DNA from 2 places in the Variovorax sp. P1_H2 genome. Region 2 is predicted to be linked to the other one. Evidence: riboswitches for the same ligand, from Rfam matches in the RefSeq annotation. Region 2 holds a riboswitch; the other holds the start of a gene.
The links. Region 2 has a riboswitch for S-adenosylhomocysteine ahead of ahcY (adenosylhomocysteinase). Riboswitches for the same ligand answer to the same signal wherever they lie in the genome.
Positions count from the first base shown of each region.

Region 1 (4,328 bases), on a different contig from region 2:
TCAAGCAACGGGTATTCGTCCGCCAGGGCGGCCAATGGGCCGCTCCAGGGCGCCGCCAGCAGCTCGGGGGCGATCGCCAGCGTGAGGCGGTTCTCGAGCCCCCGGGTGAGCGCCAGCGCCTGAACCTGGAGCTGCTTCAACTGCGCCGCCAGCAGGCGCGCCTGCGGTTCGAGCGAACGCGCGGCGGCGGTCGGCTGCGGCTCGCGGCCGCTGCGGTCGAACAGCGCCAGGTCGAGCTCGGCTTCGAGGTTGGCAATGGCCATGCTGACCGCCGAGGGCACCCGGCCCAGTGCCCGCGCCGCGGCGGAGAAGGAGCCGTGGTCGATGACCGCAAGGAACACTTCAACGGTATCGCTGGAAAAACTCATGGCAGCCAATTTATCAATTTTTCTGAAAGAAGATGACTTTATATATCAGCCATATGAACATAAAGTCCAGCTTAAAACCAAGCAACACAGGATCGATTTCATGCAAGGGCTCAAGCGCCGCGTCGTCTACATCAGCCTCTACGAGGGCATCGCCATCGTGGCCGCCAGCGCCGGGCTGGCGCTGATGTCGGGCCAGGGCCTGGGCCATTCGGGCGTGCTGGCGGTCATCGCGTCGGTGATCGCGGTGCTGTGGAACCTCTCGTTCAACGCCCTGTTCGAGCGCTGGGAATCCCGCCAGGTGGTGCGCGGCCGCAGCCTGCGCCGCCGCGTCGCCCATGCGATCGGCTTCGAGGGCGGCCTGGTGGCCTTCCTGGTGCCGGTGTTCGCCTGGTGGCTGGACGTGAGCCTGTGGGAGGCGCTGGTGATGGACCTGGGACTGGTGGTTTTCTTCCTGGTCTACACCTTCGCCTTCAACTGGGCCTTCGACGCCATCTTCGGCTTGCCCGCATCGGCCTCGCTCGTGGCGACCCCCGAGGCCTGTTGACGCAGCGATTTGCCAATCTGAAGGCGGGCTCGGTGCTCTTGGCGGTCACTGTACCGCCGTGCGAGATAGGTGGCCATCTGTAGGAATGATCTGAAAATCTCTTCCCAACGGCGATATCTGGTCGACAACTGGCATTCCGTCACTTCTTTGACAGTTCATGTGCCTATGATGRCCGTGGGCCATTCGCGTTCATTCGATTGAGCGAGTCCATACATAACGCGCATAGGGATGTTGTCGATCCATGAAAAATCCAACAGAAGACGACGCTATAGGCGTATCGGATCGGGAATTTTGCGATCTGATGCTGGGCCTTCGCGACATGGCAGTCCGATTGATCGAGAAGCGAACCCACGAGCTTTTCAGATGGGAGAGTTTTGAGTGTGACCGCGTGGAGCGGTGGTTTGGAAGTGCAGATGAAGAAATGCGCAACTACCTTCGCGCGGGACTGATGAAATGCAAGTTCTTGCTCCAAAGCTTCACGTGCCAGAACTTTGTGCGCTACCTGCCAGATTGGGGCCACAACCTAGGCTGCACTCCGCTTGACAACAATCCCGTTGCCCAAGTTTGCCCCATTGACACTCGAAGTCACACCATCGCAATCAATCGMGGATTTTTTGAACTGCTGCAAATATCGCCGAGTAAAGATTCTCAACTGAGCACGCTGATTCACGAAGTAACTCACTTCCGAGACACTTTCTCATCTGTGGATCTTCGATATGGCCTCAATGCTGCCCGACGGCACACCGGGGTTCCAAAGCTGTCGCGAATCAATGCTGACAACATTGCAGGTTACGTGGTCGATGGAGTGGTCTATGGTGATTAAATCATTGGCTGCATTTGTTTTGTCGGTGATCGTGCCTGCTGTTGTTGCTTGTACTCCCATCCGAAACATGGGTATTCAATTCGAGCGGAACTCCAGCTATATCTCGGCGAGTCAAATTTTCGAGCTTGCAAACTGGATTGCCGACCTTCGGGTCAAATACCCGAACAGGGAAGCCATTTATATCAGCGCCAGCTCAGATATAGAGGAACGCAGTGCAGAGAGCTTGGCGTGGAGGCGAGCTCATGCGGTTCGGCAAGTGATTGATGCCTTGCAATTTGCGGCCGCCGAAATTCATTCACCCAAGGAAGTTGAAGTGGTCAAGGCCGGCTCGTTCGGGCCGGGAAGGCGCAACGACGTCAAACGCGCCGATGTCGAGTTCTTGCCAGGTTGCCCTCATGAATGCGCCTGCCAGCCAGAGGGGTCGTCCTGAAGGCAGAACGACTGCGACAGACTCCACGATCGCGATGGGTTCCCCGATGGAATTTCTTTCTGGAGGTATGACCTGTGGCCCTTCACTCGACGGATGCCGGGCGTGCTTTAACTAGGAACTGTCAGCGCAGCTCAGGGAAGAGACTTTCTCAAGCGTCTCGAAGCAGATTCGAGCGGAGCGCTCAGTGCTGTTCTTCTGGCATGAGCCCCAAGTCGCGGGCCGGCCCGTCCTGCGCGCCGGCACGCATGCGTGGACGACCTGCGCATCATCTAAAATCCGCACTCCCAAGGAGCGTTGCAGCGTCGCCGGCCTTCAGGCCGGCCGCGTCAGGCTTGGGCTTCCAGCCACTGGAGTGCAACGACGCTCGCCTGACCCCGTTTCCACAGGTGAGCCCATGTCCTCCGATCCTTCCTCCGTCGCCGTCCCCCCGATGAAGCTGTCCGGCCTCGAGCCGGTGCAGATCGGCGAGGGCGCGCTGTTCGTCAACATCGGCGAGCGCACCAACGTCACCGGCTCCAAGGCCTTCGCGCGCATGATCCTCAACGGCCAGTTCGAGGAAGCACTGGCGGTCGCGCGCCAGCAGGTCGAGAACGGCGCCCAGGTGATCGACATCAACATGGACGAGGCCATGCTCGACAGCAAGGCCGCGATGGTGCGCTTCCTGAACCTGATCGCGTCCGAGCCCGACATCGCGCGCGTGCCGATCATGGTCGACAGCTCGAAGTGGGAAGTGATCGAGGCCGGCCTGCGCTGCATCCAGGGCAAGGGCATCGTCAACTCGATCAGCATGAAGGAGGGCGAGGACCCCTTCCGCCACCAGGCCCGCCTGCTGCGCCGCTACGGCGCGGCGGCGGTCGTCATGGCCTTCGACGAGAAGGGCCAGGCCGACACCTACGAGCGCAAGATCGAGATCTGCGAGCGCGCCTACCGGATCCTGGTCGACGAGATCGGCTTCCCGCCCGAGGACATCATCTTCGACCCCAACATCTTCGCGATCGCCACCGGCATCGAGGAGCACAACAACTACGCGGTCGACTTCATCAACGCGGTGCGCTGGATCAAGCAGAACTTGGCCGGAGCCAAGGTCTCGGGCGGGGTCTCGAACGTGAGCTTCAGCTTCCGCGGCAACGACCCGGTGCGCGAAGCCATCCACACCGTGTTCCTGTACCACGCGATCCAGGCCGGCATGGACATGGGCATCGTCAACGCCGGCATGGTCGGCGTCTACGACGACCTCGAGGCCGAGCTGCGCGAGCGCGTGGAAGACGTGGTGCTGAACCGCCGCCCCGACGCCGGCGAGCGCCTGGTCGAGGTGGCCGAAACGGCCAGGAGCGGCGCCAAGGACGAGAGCAAGAAGCTCGAATGGCGCGGCACGCCCGAGCACCCGGTGCACGTGAACCAGCGGCTCTCGCATGCGATGGTGCACGGCATCACCGACTTCATCGTCGAGGACACCGAGGAGGCCTACCAGCAGATCCTGGCCAGGGGCGGCCGTCCGCTGCACGTGATCGAAGGGCCGCTGATGGACGGCATGAACATCGTCGGCGACCTGTTCGGCCAGGGCAAGATGTTCCTGCCGCAGGTGGTGAAGTCGGCCCGCGTGATGAAGTCGGCCGTGGCCCACCTGATCCCCTACATCGAGGAAGAGAAGCGCCTGGACGAAGCCGCCGGCCGCGACGTCCGCACCAAGGGCAAGATCATCATCGCCACCGTCAAGGGCGACGTCCACGACATCGGCAAGAACATCGTCACGGTCGTGCTTCAGTGCAACAACTTCGAGGTCGTGAACATGGGCGTGATGGTGCCCTGCCACGAGATCCTGGCGCGCGCCAAGGTCGAGGGGGCCGACATCGTCGGCCTCTCGGGCCTGATCACGCCGAGCCTGGAGGAGATGCAGTACGTGGCCGGCGAGATGCAGAAGGACGATCATTTCCGCATCCGCAAGATCCCGCTGCTGATCGGCGGCGCCACCACCAGCCGCGTGCACACCGCGGTCAAGATCGCGCCGCATTACGAAGGGCCGGTGGTCTACGTGCCCGATGCCTCGCGCAGCGTGAGCGTGGCGCAGTCGCTGCTGTCGGAGCAGGCCGCGAGCTACATCGACGAGATCAACGCCGACTACGACAAGGTGCGGCACCAGCACGCCAACAAGAAGCAGACGCC
Region 1 covers NZ_JBFUCJ010000096.1:1,699-6,026, forward strand. Annotated here, with positions in the region: gene AC1D2E_RS26140 (LysR family transcriptional regulator) at 1-368, opposite strand, end outside; gene AC1D2E_RS26145 (PACE efflux transporter) at 469-912, shown strand; gene AC1D2E_RS26150 (M35 family metallo-endopeptidase) at 1,334-1,735, shown strand; gene AC1D2E_RS26155 (hypothetical protein) at 1,629-2,165, shown strand; S-adenosyl-L-homocysteine riboswitch at 2,446-2,538, shown strand; gene metH (methionine synthase) at 2,596-4,328, shown strand, end outside.
Region 1: another riboswitch for S-adenosylhomocysteine. It lies ahead of metH (methionine synthase); the one in region 2 lies ahead of ahcY (adenosylhomocysteinase).

Region 2 (4,328 bases):
AAGGTCACGACGCTGGTCGGCCGCAGCTCTTTCGCGGTCCGCTGCACGCGCAGCTTCATGCCCGGCGTGTAGCGCCCCGAGGCCATGCGCACGAAGGCGATGCGGTCGCGGTGGTTGGCATCCATGTTGGCCTGCACCTTGAACACCACGCCGGCGAAGTCGCGGTCCTCGGGCTGGATCTCGCGCACCACCGGCTGCCGGTTGACCGTCGTGGTGCTGGTGCGCGGCTGCGGCGGCGGTGCCAGGTCGACCAGCGCGTCGAGCACTTCCATGACGCCGAAATTGTTGACGCCGGAGCCGAAGAACACCGGCGTCTGCTTGCCGGACAGGAAGGCCTCGCGGTCCCAGCTCGGCGAGGCGCCGGTGGCCAGTTCCATGCTCTCCATCGCGTGATCGAACTCGCGGCCGAAGCGCTTGTTCAGTGCCTCGCGGTTGGTCAGCGGGATGGTCTCGAAGTCCTGTGGCAGCTTCTCCTGGCCCGACTCGAACACGGTCATCGCCTGGGTGCGCAGGTTGATGATGCCGCCGAAGGTCTTGCCCTGGCCGACCGGCCAGGTCATCGGCACGCAGGGCATGCCGAGCTCGCGCTCGATCTCGTCGAGCAGCTCGAGCGGCTCGCGCACCTCGCGGTCCATCTTGTTGACGAAGGTGATGATCGGCGTGTCGCGCTGCCGGCAGACCTCGATCAGCCGCCGGGTCTGGGCCTCGACGCCGTTGGCGGCATCGATCACCATCAGCGCCGAGTCGACCGCCGTGAGCACGCGGTAGGTGTCTTCGGAGAAGTCCTTGTGGCCGGGCGTGTCGAGCAGGTTGATGACGTGGTCGCGGTAGACCATCTGCATCACCGACGAGGCGACCGAGATGCCGCGCTGCTTCTCGATCTCCATCCAGTCGGAGGTGGCGTGGCGCGAGGCCTTGCGCGCCTTCACCGAGCCGGCGATCTGGATCGCGCCCGAGAATAGCAGCAGCTTCTCGGTCAGCGTGGTCTTGCCGGCGTCGGGGTGGGAGATGATCGCGAAAGTGCGGCGGCGTTTGGTTTCGGAGGCGAAGTTCATGGTGAACGCGGTGCGCGCTCACGGGCGCGGGCTGCTGGAAGCAAAGCCCGCAATTTTACCGGCCGGGCCGCCGCCGTGCCGGCCGGCCCCTTCGATTCACATCGGCGGCGTGAAGCCGTTGCGGCCCACCAGCACGCTCGAGGCGGTCGGCTTGCCGTCCTTGACCCGGGCCGTGACCACGACCTGGGCGCCCTGAACCACCAGCGCCGCCTGGTCGTCCTGCGCCGGCTTGAAGGCGACGATCGGCGTGCCGCGCGGAACGATCAAGGTCTGTTCGCCGTCCTTGTACCTGAGCACGATCTTCCGTCCGCCGGGCGTCGACGCGGGCGCCGCCGCGAGCGTGGCGACGGTGGCGTTGGTCATCGTGCCGTTGGGCACCGTGTCCCAGGCACGGAAGCCCTCGCCGGTGCCGCGCATGGCTTCCGGAAACACATGGACTTCCACCGCGCGCTGGGTGCCGTCGGGCTGCGGCGTCGCGCCGGCGCCGATGAAGCTGCGGGGCTTGATGTCGCTGAGGCTGATCGGCCGTACTTCGGTGACCCGCATGTCGGTGGTGCGCGCCATCGTGACGACTTCGCCGCTGTGGTCCTTCACGGTCAGCGAATCGGCATCGACATGCGCGATGACGCCACGCACGCGTACCGGCGGCGCATCGGCTTGTGCCGCGGCGCCGGAGGACAGCGCAACCGACGTGACGGCCGCGAGTGAAAGGGCGAGGATTCTGGCTTTGGGCATGGTGGGGATGCGGTGCGGCGGTGATGGGACGGGCAGTCTAGGGCGATCCGCCGGACCCTGCTGGCGGGCCGGCCGCGCGACGCGCTAAAATGCCCCGTTCCGAGGAGCGTTGCAGCGCCGACAGGCGTGAGGCTCGGACCATCATCGCAACCACGCTCACCCGCTGTTCTCGCGGTGAGTCCCTTCCCCGAACGCAGTGGCCACTGTCAAACCTGCTTTGGAGCCAACATGAGCGCTGTTCTCAAACCGTCCCCCGTTTCGACCGCCGACCAGGCGATCGCCGACCTGTCCCTTGCCGCCTGGGGCCGCAAGGAAATCCGCATCGCCGAAACCGAGATGCCCGGCCTGATGGCGATCCGCGAGGAATTCGCCAAGAGCCAGCCGCTCAAGGGCGCGCGCATCACCGGCTCGCTGCACATGACGATCCAGACCGCGGTGCTGATCGAGACGCTGCAGGCGCTCGGCGCCACCGTGCGCTGGGCCTCGTGCAACATCTTCTCGACCCAGGACCACGCCGCCGCCGCCATCGCCGCCGCCGGCACGCCGGTGTTCGCGATCAAGGGCGAGTCGCTGACCGACTACTGGGACTACACCCACGCCATCTTCGACTTCGGCCCCAAGGGCGCGAAGGGCGAAGGCCCGAACATGATCCTCGACGACGGCGGCGACGCCACGCTGCTGATGCACCTGGGCCAGCGCGCCGAGAAGGACCAGAGCGTGCTCGCCAATCCGACCAGCGAAGAAGAGCGCATCCTCTACGCGGCGATCAAGGCCAAGCTGGCGGTCGATGCCACCTGGTACAGCCGCAAGTCGGCCGAGATCATCGGCGTGACCGAGGAAACCACCACCGGCGTGCACCGCCTGAACGAGATGAGCGCCAAGGGCACGCTGCTGTTCCGCGCCATCAACGTCAACGACTCGGTCACCAAGAGCAAGTTCGACAACCTTTACGGTTGCCGCGAATCGCTGGTCGACGGCATCAAGCGCGCCACCGACGTGATGATCGCCGGCAAGGTCGCCTGCGTGGCCGGCTACGGCGACGTCGGCAAGGGCTCGGCCCAGGCCCTGCGCGCGCTGAGCGCCCAGGTCTGGGTGACCGAGATCGACCCGATCAACGCCCTGCAGGCCGCGATGGAAGGCTACAAGGTCGTGACCATGGAGTACGCCGCCGACAAGGCCGACATCTTCGTCACCACCACCGGCAACCGCGACGTGATCCGCCACGAGCACATGGCCGCCATGAAGGACCAGGCGATCGTCTGCAACATCGGCCACTTCGACAACGAGATCGACGTCGCCTCGATCGAGAAGTACGAATGGGAAGAGATCAAGCCGCAGGTCGACCACATCACCTTCCCCGACGGCAAGAAGATCATCCTGCTGGCCAAGGGCCGCCTCGTGAACCTGGGCTGCGGCACGGGCCACCCGAGCTTCGTGATGTCGTCCTCGTTCGCGAACCAGACCATCGCCCAGATCGAGCTCTTCACCAAGCCCGATGCCTACCAGGCCGGCAAGGTCTACGTGCTGCCCAAGCACCTCGACGAGAAGGTCGCGCGCCTGCACCTGAAGAAGGTCGGCGCCATGCTGACCACGCTCACCGACACGCAGGCCGCCTACATCGGCGTCGACAAGAACGGCCCTTACAAGCCGGACACCTACCGCTATTGAGGAGCGCTTTGCGCGCCGATCAATTGCTCGTCGAACGCGGCCTGGCCGCATCCCGCTCGCAGGCCGTGCGGCTGATCGCGGGCGGCCTGCGCTGGCGCGACGGCGCCGACTGGCGCGTCGTCGGCAAGAACCGCGACGAGATCCCCGAGGGCGCCGAGCTCGAGTTGCTCGATGCCGCCGAGGCGCGCTACGTCTCGCGCGGCGGGCTCAAGCTCGAGGGCGCGCTGGCCGCGACCGGCATCGACCCGCGCGGCCGGCGCTGCCTCGACGTCGGCCAGTCGACCGGAGGCTTCACCGACTGCCTGCTGCAGCAGGGCGCCGCGCACGTGGTGGGCGTCGACGTCGGCCATGGCCAGTTGCACGCGCGGGTGCGGGACGATGCGCGCGTGACCGCGATCGAAGGCGTCAACGCCCGCACGCTCGACGCCGCGGCCTGGAGCGCCGAGTCGCCCGAGGACGCGGACTTCGGCCTGATCGTCGGCGACCTGTCCTTCATCTCGCTGACGCTGGTGCTGCCCGCGCTGGTGCCGCTGCTGCAGCCGCAGGGCGAGCTGCTGATGCTGGTCAAGCCGCAGTTCGAGTTGCAGCCGGGGCAGGTCGGCAAGGGCGGCATCGTGCGCGATCCGGCGCTCTACGCCGTGGTCGAGCAGCGACTGCGCGATGCCTGCGCGGCATTGCAGCTGCGCGTCGTGCATTGGCTCGACAGCCCGATCGCCGGCGGCGACGGCAACCGCGAGTTTTTCATTCATGCCGTCCGGGCGGACGGCGAACCAGGAGCCGGCCGTGCGCCTACCGCTCAGCTTTGAGTTCTTTCCGACCAAGACGCCCGAAGGCGCCGTCAAGCTGCGTGCCGTGCGCCAGCAGCTTTAT
Region 2 covers NZ_JBFUCJ010000008.1:18,543-22,870, forward strand. Annotated here, with positions in the region: gene AC1D2E_RS04850 (peptide chain release factor 3) at 1-1,055, opposite strand, end outside; gene AC1D2E_RS04855 (hypothetical protein) at 1,152-1,790, opposite strand; S-adenosyl-L-homocysteine riboswitch at 1,886-1,955, shown strand; gene ahcY (adenosylhomocysteinase) at 2,019-3,458, shown strand; gene AC1D2E_RS04865 (TlyA family RNA methyltransferase) at 3,467-4,264, shown strand; gene metF (methylenetetrahydrofolate reductase [NAD(P)H]) at 4,242-4,328, shown strand, end outside.